2 regions of the Candidatus Seongchinamella marina genome follow, and region 1 is predicted to be linked to the other one. Evidence: predicted binding sites of a transcription regulator. Region 1 holds the regulator's gene; the other holds the start of a gene.

What was found. The regulator FNR, encoded in region 1, switches genes on or off when oxygen is low (the NO sensors DNR and NnrR bind a similar motif). The targets are predictions, from matches to a motif close to TTGATNNNNATCAA.
Region 2: a site for FNR is predicted at 1,625-1,638, ahead of EYC87_RS14855 (HP1242/YdcH family protein). Genes of this name have one in related genera too.

The regions. Positions count from the first base shown of each region.
Region 1 covers NZ_SHNP01000004.1:281,235-285,661, forward strand. The annotation lists gene hemN (oxygen-independent coproporphyrinogen III oxidase) at 121-1,557, shown strand; gene fnr (fumarate/nitrate reduction transcriptional regulator Fnr) at 1,632-2,387, shown strand; gene EYC87_RS12645 (COG3650 family protein) at 2,591-3,271, opposite strand; gene EYC87_RS12650 (alpha/beta fold hydrolase) at 3,395-4,285, opposite strand.
Region 2 covers NZ_SHNP01000005.1:251,532-255,958, forward strand. The annotation lists gene EYC87_RS14845 (peptide chain release factor 3) at 1-1,132, shown strand, start outside; gene EYC87_RS14850 (NINE protein) at 1,140-1,505, opposite strand; gene EYC87_RS14855 (HP1242/YdcH family protein) at 1,706-1,945, shown strand; gene EYC87_RS14860 (TraR/DksA family transcriptional regulator) at 1,954-2,268, shown strand; gene rpsJ (30S ribosomal protein S10) at 2,708-3,019, shown strand; gene rplC (50S ribosomal protein L3) at 3,139-3,774, shown strand; gene rplD (50S ribosomal protein L4) at 3,793-4,410, shown strand; gene rplW (50S ribosomal protein L23) at 4,407-4,427, shown strand, end outside.

The sequences.
Region 1 (4,427 bases):
ACCGTAACCGTAACCAGCGATTTCAACACACTGTGTAAGGCGCCGTTGATTCAGATCAACGTCCGGCAGTGCCGATACTGTTATCGTCACTGTCAATATATTCGAGAGCTTTATCCCCCGATGAACACCGTGCACTCCGACCTTGTCGCTTCTGCCGCCGTAGCCACAAGACATCAGGCCGACATGAATCTGGCTAAAAAATATGCCAGCCAAGGCCCTCGTTATACTTCCTACCCCACCGCTCCCCAGTTTCGCCGGGACTTCCCGATGCAACAGTACCGCGACTGGCAAAACAGTGATGGTGATCATAAACGTGCACCACTGTCGCTTTACCTGCACGTGCCATTTTGCAGCGATATCTGCTACTACTGTGCCTGCAATAAAATCGTAACGCGTAAAAAAAATGTCGCCCAGCAGTACCTGAAAAGTCTGCAGCATGAAATTATTTTGCAGTCTGAGCTGGTTGGCGATCAGCGACCCATCACCCAGATGCACTGGGGTGGCGGCACGCCCACTTACCTGGATCACGCCCAAATCACTGAGCTGATGCACCTGTTGGCGAGCCACTTTCGCCTTCTGGACAAGGGGTACCGCGAGTACTCTATTGAAATTGATCCAAGAACTGTTGAGAACAGCACCATCGCGTTGCTAAAAGGCGTCGGCTTTAACCGAATCAGCCTTGGCATTCAGGACTTTGATCCGCTGGTGCAAAAAACGGTCAACCGAGTTCAGTCCTACCCACAAATTGCGTCACTGGTCGATTGCATTCGCGCTCACAATTATCGATCTTTGAGTTTTGACCTGATCTATGGGCTGCCACACCAGGACCGCCATACCATGACTGAAACGCTAGGCAAGGTCATTTCTCTGCACCCGGATCGCATAGCCTGCTATAACTATGCTCACTTGCCGGAACGCTTCAGCAGCCAGCGAGCCATCGATCGGTTAAGTCTGCCAGAACCAAACGAAAAGCTGCTGCTGCATGAAATCATCAGCCACACTCTGCAGGATGCTGGCTACCTTCATATTGGCATGGACCACTATGTAATGCCGCAAGATGAGTTGGCCGTTGCCCAGGGAGAGGGACGTTTGCAGCGCAACTTTCAGGGCTACTCCCTCCACATGGCCGATGACTTATTGGGGCTTGGAGTCTCCTCTATCAGCCAGATTGGCGATTTCTACCTCCAAAACGAGCGCGAACTGGACGCTTACTACCAATTACTGGATGCAGGCGCGCTGCCTGTGACCCGGGGTTGCCGCGTCAACGATGATGACAAGTTACGTCGACACATCATCATGACACTGATATCAGAGCTGAAACTGGATATCAGTGATTGCAACCGTCAATTCGGTATCGACTTTAGTCACATATTCCAGCGACAGCTGGATCAACTGGCGCCAATGGTCGCCGATCAATTACTGGAGATTTCGGAAAACACGATCAGTGTGACCAAGCGCGGGAGACCCTTCTTGCGAAATATATGTATGCTTTTTGACGCATATTTGGGCACCCATAAAGGTGATGAATCTGCGCCTAAGTTCTCAGCAACTGTATGAATTTGGCACAGAAATCGAATTACAGAATGATGGAAAAATCGTCTATAATTTCGAAGCATTGCAAGGAGAAGCAAATGACGATTCATCTCACACGGGCCCAGGATACGGCCTCCAACCCCTGCACTCATGACTATCAGGTTAATTGCGGGAACTGTCGCCTAAACAGCATCTGCCTACCCCTGGCATTAGAGAGCGATGATATCCAGCAGCTGGACGACATCATCCAGCGAAGCAAACCCTTGCAAAAGCACCAGCACCTGTACCGGGAAAGTGACGATTTTCAATCGGTGTACGCCGTCCGCTCTGGAACTATTAAGGCCTATAAGACGACAGACGATGGTCAAGAACAGGTCACCGGTTTTTATTTTCCAGGGGAGATACTTGGCATGGACGGCATTAGCAACAATGCGCACGCGTCTTCTGCCAAAGCGCTGGAGACCGCTGCCGTTTGCGAGATTCCCTTCGCTTCACTCGAAAAACTCAGCACCTTGATGCCCAACCTTCAGCGCCACTTTTTCAAACTTCTGAGCCGCGAAATCACCGAAGATCAACAATTGATCACGCTGCTGAGTAAAAATTCTGCAGATGAGCGCGTTGCTGCACTCATGCTCAGTATCTCGGGCCGCAACGCCCGGCGCAAACTCAGCGCCACCCAGTTTCGCTTACCTATGTCCCGAGTCGACATAGGTAACTATCTCGGGTTAACCGTTGAAACGGTCTCCCGGGTCTTTAGCCGAATGCAAAAAATGGATGTTTTACGCGTAGACAATAAAGAAATTGAAATCCTGAATCCTCAAGGTTTGCAGGACATGGCGAATCTTGGCAGCTAAAGGCAGGCTCGCCATTAACGCACGCCTTAAACATTCACTTACATTAATTTCTTCAGCCCAACGTACATCAAAGCGAATTGACCTGCTCAAACTGAAATGTCATTGCGCCGCAAACAGAATCGCTTTTGGGGAAACCACATTATAATGATTCAGCACACCTTCGGCTTGTTAGTGAAACCCGGCTCAGGGTATGGCAGAGCGGTCTATTCCCATGGATGATCCAGCGTACGGCCGCAGCCTTGATAATTACGGTCATTAAGTTGAACTTGCACATTGTAAGGAAACTGGTCGCCCTTCATCGTATCGATACACGCGCTCTCAATGACGGTGACATTAATGCTGTCGTCATCGTCTTGAGACAAATAATGCAATTGCTCGCGACCTTCAGTGGTCTGGACATTGCTGAACATGATTTTAGTCGCACCGTAATCTCCGACAAAAAGCAGGTGCTGATCACCGCGCACCTCCAAATGCCACCCTGGCTCATTGCCTACCGCACGAAAATCCACACCGCGCCGTCTGGCATCTTCCCAGGGCGCGCGGACATGATTGATCTGGCAATTTGCATAGCGGACTCCCGCTGCGCTAAAAATCACCTGGTCTCCCTTCGACCAGAAGACGACATCACCCTCCTGGTATTTTGTGCCTGAGGCGGCACGCACCTGTGACAGAATCAGGTAGCGATCTTCAAACCACAAGGCCATTTCTCCTGGCCCTACCCTCGTAATGAATTCTGCATCGTCGCACTCATACACCATTGTCTTGGCCGTGGGGCGGGCATCAGGCTGAAAATCGTCAATTGCACTTGCTGTCACAGCCGGGTCTGTTCCTATCGCACAGGCCGCTATGGAGATGGCCAGAAGCAGTAGCAAAGTTCTTTTCATGGTTTCAATCCCTCCAGATTGACTCTAAGCCTAAGGTGTGCTCAACGAACACCAGCTAAAGGCATGGGTGAAAAAGCGACTAGTCAGGCATAGCAGCGACAAATCGGACGCCGACAAACATAATCAGCCCGCAGGCTCCATCGCCGCTAAAAACTCGAGATAATAAGCCTGCACCTCCAAGGGTGACTCGACCTGAGGGTAATGCCCGATCGCAGGCAAGCGTCTGATAAAGTGTTCACCACCGACAAGCTCCTCAAAGCGCGCCACCATGTGCTCACCTGAAACGGGATCAACACTGCCGTTGATAAGTCCGATGGGACAACAGGCCTGCTGAAGCGCAAGCAGCCAGCGCTCGCGATTGATTCGTCTGTCAGTCATAGAATGAATTAAACGATGCAGATTCCGTTGGCCATTATCAAGGGTGAATAAATCCCAAAATGCATTGAGCTCTTCGTCACTGGTGGGGGTGTCTGGGCCAAAGACCCGGTCAAAGGATTTCCGCATGCTCGCCTTACTAAATGCATGACGAACCAGAAAACCCAAACGGCCCAATAGCAAACGCTGTACTAGCAGTGCATTGTGCGTTTCTGGAAACAAGCCACCATTGAGAAAAAGACAGGACAGCCAGCGGCCTGCCCCCTGCTGCACATTTTGCCTCGCCAGCATTTCCTGCGCTACGGTATCGCCATAGTCGTGGGCCAACACATGGAACTCGTGCAGATTAAGATGACTCACCAAAGCCTCGCACAAATCAGCCTGCTCTACGATACGGTAATCATGAGGGCATGGCTTAGCGCTGAACCCAAAGCCCAACATGTCCATAGCCACCAAACGGTAGTGCTTGTTCAGCTCAGGCCAAATCTTCCACCAGTCCCAGCTGGCAGTAGGAAAGCCATGTATCAGCACAATAGTACCGCGAGGACTTTCAGTGGGGTGTTCGTCAATGTAAAACAAGTTGTGCCCAAGCAGTTCAACTTGCTGCCCTCTAGCTCGCCACTCTTCTATTTGTATCAAACTGATATCCCTTGCGTAAATACTGAACCAACCGTGATGCTCACTCTACCATTATAGAGGCGCCTTGGTGCCTGTCAGTTAATGAAGCGACTGCATCGATTTATCGTTCAAACGGCCAGATCGCAACAGCAACGAGGCCGGT
Region 2 (4,427 bases), on a different contig from region 1:
CGAGTTGCTGGATGAAATTGAGGAGGTGCTGGCTATTCAGGGCGCTCCAATCAACTGGCCTATCGGTATGGGCACTTTCTTCAAGGGTGTTTACAACCTTTATAGCGACACGATTCATTGTTATACCCCCGGTCGGGGTTCGGTATTGTCTGATGACGAACTTATTCAGGGCCTGGACAGCGATGAGGCGCGAAATTTGCTGGGTGAAGACTATGCCGATTTTGTGGAAGAGGTGGAGTTGGTTCGTGGCGCCAGCCATGAATTCGACCTCGAACTCTTCCTCGCTGGGAAACTGAGTCCCGTGTTTTTCGGCACGGCACTGGGTAACTTTGGCGTGCGTGAAATGTTGAATGATTTTGTAGAGTGGGCGCCAGCTCCACTCGATAGAGAAACGACTACTCGAAATGTGCCTGCCGGCGAGACCGGACTTTCCGGCTTTGTGTTCAAAATTCAGGCCAATATGGATCCTCGTCATCGGGATCGTATTGCTTTCATGCGGGTCTGCTCAGGCCGTTACACCAAGGGCATGAAGATGCGTCACGTGCGCATTGGCAAGGATGTAAAGATCGCTGACGCAGTCACCTTCAAGGCTGGCGAGCGGGTGCTGGTAGAAGAAGCCGTATCTGGGGATATTATCGGTTTGCATAACCACGGTACTATTCAGATTGGCGATACCTTCAGTGAAGGCGAGGAGCTGCAGTTCACTGGCATTCCTCACTTTGCACCAGAGCTTTTTCGGCGGATTCGCTTGGCGGACCCAATGAAATCCAAGCAATTGCAGAAAGGGTTGCAGCAGCTTTCAGAAGAGGGGTCGACGCAGGTTTTTGCACCCATTAGTTCTTCTGACCTCATTGTGGGCGCTGTTGGCCAGCTGCAGTTTGATGTGGTCGCCTATCGGTTGAAGGATGAATATAAAGTAGAGGCGCTGTATGAGCCTATCAATGTGTACACCGCTCGATGGGTAATCTGCGACGATCCCCGCAAGTTGGAAGAGTTTCGCAAGAAAGCCGCAGAGCACCTGTCAGTGGATGGGGGAGGGCATCTCACCTACCTGGCCCCAACCCGTGTCAACCTCGCATTAATGGAAGAACGCTGGCCCGAGCTTGAGTTCCGCGCGACCCGAGAGCACTAGCGACCGTTTAATAGTCGTTGTTGACGTCGGACAGCTGCTCATTAAGGGTCAGGAAATCCCACAGAATGCCCAAGCCGAACAAGCCAGCAGTAAACATATAGACGATACCGGTAAACCATTTGCCCATGTAAAGGCGATGAATGCCCAGCCAGCCCAGAAATGTCAGCAGGATCCAGGTGAGGTCATAATCCACCGGGCCAGGAATGAAACGTCGATCGGCCTCTCGGGACATTGCTGGTATCAGCAGCAGGTCGATTATCCAGCCAACGAAGAACAGGCCCAGGGTAAAAAACCATATCACCCCAGATATTTGCTTGCCGTAGTAGAAGCGGTGGGCGCCAATAAAACCAAATATCCACAACAGGTAGCCCATGAATACGGAGTGAGTGCTCTGTTGTCTGTCCACAATGTTCTCCCGGGGTGGTTTGTTCTATAGTTGAGCTTCTGGTTGCTTTTTTCAAGTCTGGCCCGCCGTTATTTGAGCTCGCTATACTGATCTGGATCATTGTTGTCGCCAGCCAACTTGATAGTCTGTATTTGCGACATAAAGCGAATTTATATTGAGGAAAACCAATGTCCGTACCGCATCACGACCTCCACAACGAGTTTCCTGAATTGAATGAACGTATTCATGAATTAAAAGTGGGTGACGCGCACTTTCGCCGCCTGTTTGACGAGTATCACGATCTGACTCGCAGCATAGAGAAGATGGAAGATGAGGTAACTCCTGTAGCGACTCGCACCGAGGAAGAAGCCAAAATTCGCAGAGTGCATCTCAAAGATGAACTCTATCGTATGCTGACTGCGGCCTGATGACTCCAATGGCTATTGAAGAGCTGCGAGCAGAGTTGGAACAGCGCCGCGCGTCGATGCAAACGCGGCTCTCCAGTATCAAGAAGGACGTGACCCAGGAGCACTCCGGGGATTCCGCCGAGCAAGCTCAGGAACGAGAAAATGATGAGGTCATTGATGCCATTGGCAACGAGACACGTCAATCACTGCATGCGATTCAGGTTGCCTTGGATAAAATTGCTGATGGCACCTACGGCGACTGCGAAAAGTGTGGCGCGAATATCGAGGCCGGTCGCCTGCAGGCGATCCCGGAGTCAAACTGTTGCATGAGCTGTGCCGACTGATTACTCGCAACTACCAGCCCGGCTTCGGGTTGGGGCTTTCTTTGGCGTGACTCTGTTATAACCATACTGCATAAATATCGGTCCGAGTATTCCTCTCCCGCGTGATGTTCCCTGCTAGTTGAGCGCTGGCCTTTTTTTTTGCTGGAAGCAGCATCCGGTTCGTTCCTGCAGCGCAAGGTCATTTTATGAGTGTCGGATTAGCTTTTCACCGCATCGATTACAACTGAACCAGAATGGCCAGTTATTTGAGTGGCAATGTGCTTCAGCGGGGCGTATAGTCGCCGCCCTTCGCGAGGGCTTTCGGGCATAGTCATATTCCCTAAAAATAATCCCCAATCCGGGTTGACAGGGTAGGGGGGCATCATTAGAATTCGCGTTCCTTTTTTCGGGGGGTTCCACTGCGGACCTCTGGTTTTTTATTCAATTGGAGTTAGGTCAGGTGCAGAATCAACGTATTCGTATACGCCTTAAGGCTTTTGACCACAAGCTGATCGATATGTCGACTCAGGAGATTGTGGAAACTGCGCGCCGCACAGGTGCACAGGTTAAAGGTCCTATCCCCCTTCCCACGCGGAAGGAAAAGTACACCGTGTTGGTATCGCCGCACGTAAACAAGGATGCACGTGACCAGTACGAAATTCGTACTCACAAGCGTCTGTTAGACATCGTGGAGCCTACAGAGAAGACTGTAGACGCCCTGATGAAACTAGACCTGGCAGCAGGTGTAGAAGTTCAGATCAGTCTTGGTTAACTACAATATGTAGCAAGACCTGCTCGGGATAATCCCCGGGTGTGTAATGCCCAGTTACTCGTTGAGCGATTGGGCAGCCATAGAGGGTATATAGCCCCGTACACTGAGAGGTTAGCAAAATGGCTATTGGATTAGTCGGCCGCAAGTCCGGTATGACTCGTGTTTTTACCGAAGACGGCGCATCAATACCCGTAACCGTAGTGGAGGTCTCTCCAAACCGCGTTACTCAGATCAAAGAGCTCGAAACCGACGGTTATAGAGCAATTCAGGTCACAACGGGAAACCGTAAGGCCTCTAAAGTGAGTAAATCTGAAGCAGGACATTTCGCCAAGGCGGGTGTCGAGGCAGGCACCAAGCTGTCTGAGTTTCGTCTGGAAGCCTCTGATGAAGCTCCTGAAGTTGGCGTTGAGCTAACGGTTGAGCGCTTCGAGGTTGGTCAGATTGTAGATGTGACTGGCAAGTCCAAGGGTAAAGGCTTTCAGGGCGGTATCAAGCGCTGGAACTTCACCATGCAGGATGCCACACACGGCAACTCTATCTCTCACCGTGCCAATGGATCTATCGGTCAGTGTCAAACACCCGGCCGTGTATTTAAAGGCAAGAAGATGTCAGGCCACATGGGTTCCGAGCAAGTGACTACCCAGGGTTTGGAAGTTATTCGTGTTGATGCCGAGCGCAATTTGCTGCTCATCAAGGGTGCCGTGCCAGGTGCTCCGGGTGGTGACGTCGTCGTACGTCCCACTGTCAAGGCATAAGGTTAGGGGGTCTCTAACGTGGAACTGAATGTAGTTAAAGCGGGTAATGCAGATGCGGGCAAGGTTTCCGTCTCTGATGTTGCTTTCGCTAAAGAATACAACGAGGACCTGGTTCACCAGGTCGTGACTGCTTATATGGCAGGCTCCCGACAGGGCACTCGTGCCCAAAAGAACCGCGCAGCGGTTTCTGGCGGTGGTAAGAAGCCATGGCGTCAAAAAGGTACCGGTCGAGCTCGTGCGGGAACGATTCGTTCTCCCATCTGGCGTTCCGGTGGTGTGACCTTCGCGGCCCAGCCGCAGGATCACTCGCAAAAAGTGAATCGCAAAATGTATCGCGCTGCTCTGCGCACCATCATGTCTGAGCTGGCCCGCCAGGAACGTCTGGTCGTGGTAGAAAGTCTGGACCTGGAACAGCCCAAAACCAAGCTGCTTTTAGAGCAATTGGGTGGCTACGGTGTTGATAACGCGCTGATCGTTTCTGCAGAAGTAAACGAAAACCTCTACCTGGCGTCACGCAACCTGCACAAGGTTGATGTTCGCGATGTAGACGGTGTTGACCCTGTTAGCCTCATCGCCCACGACAAAGTGATCGTGACTGTTGACGCGGTTAAAAAGCTTGAGGAGATGTTGGGATGAACCAAGAGCGCGTATTT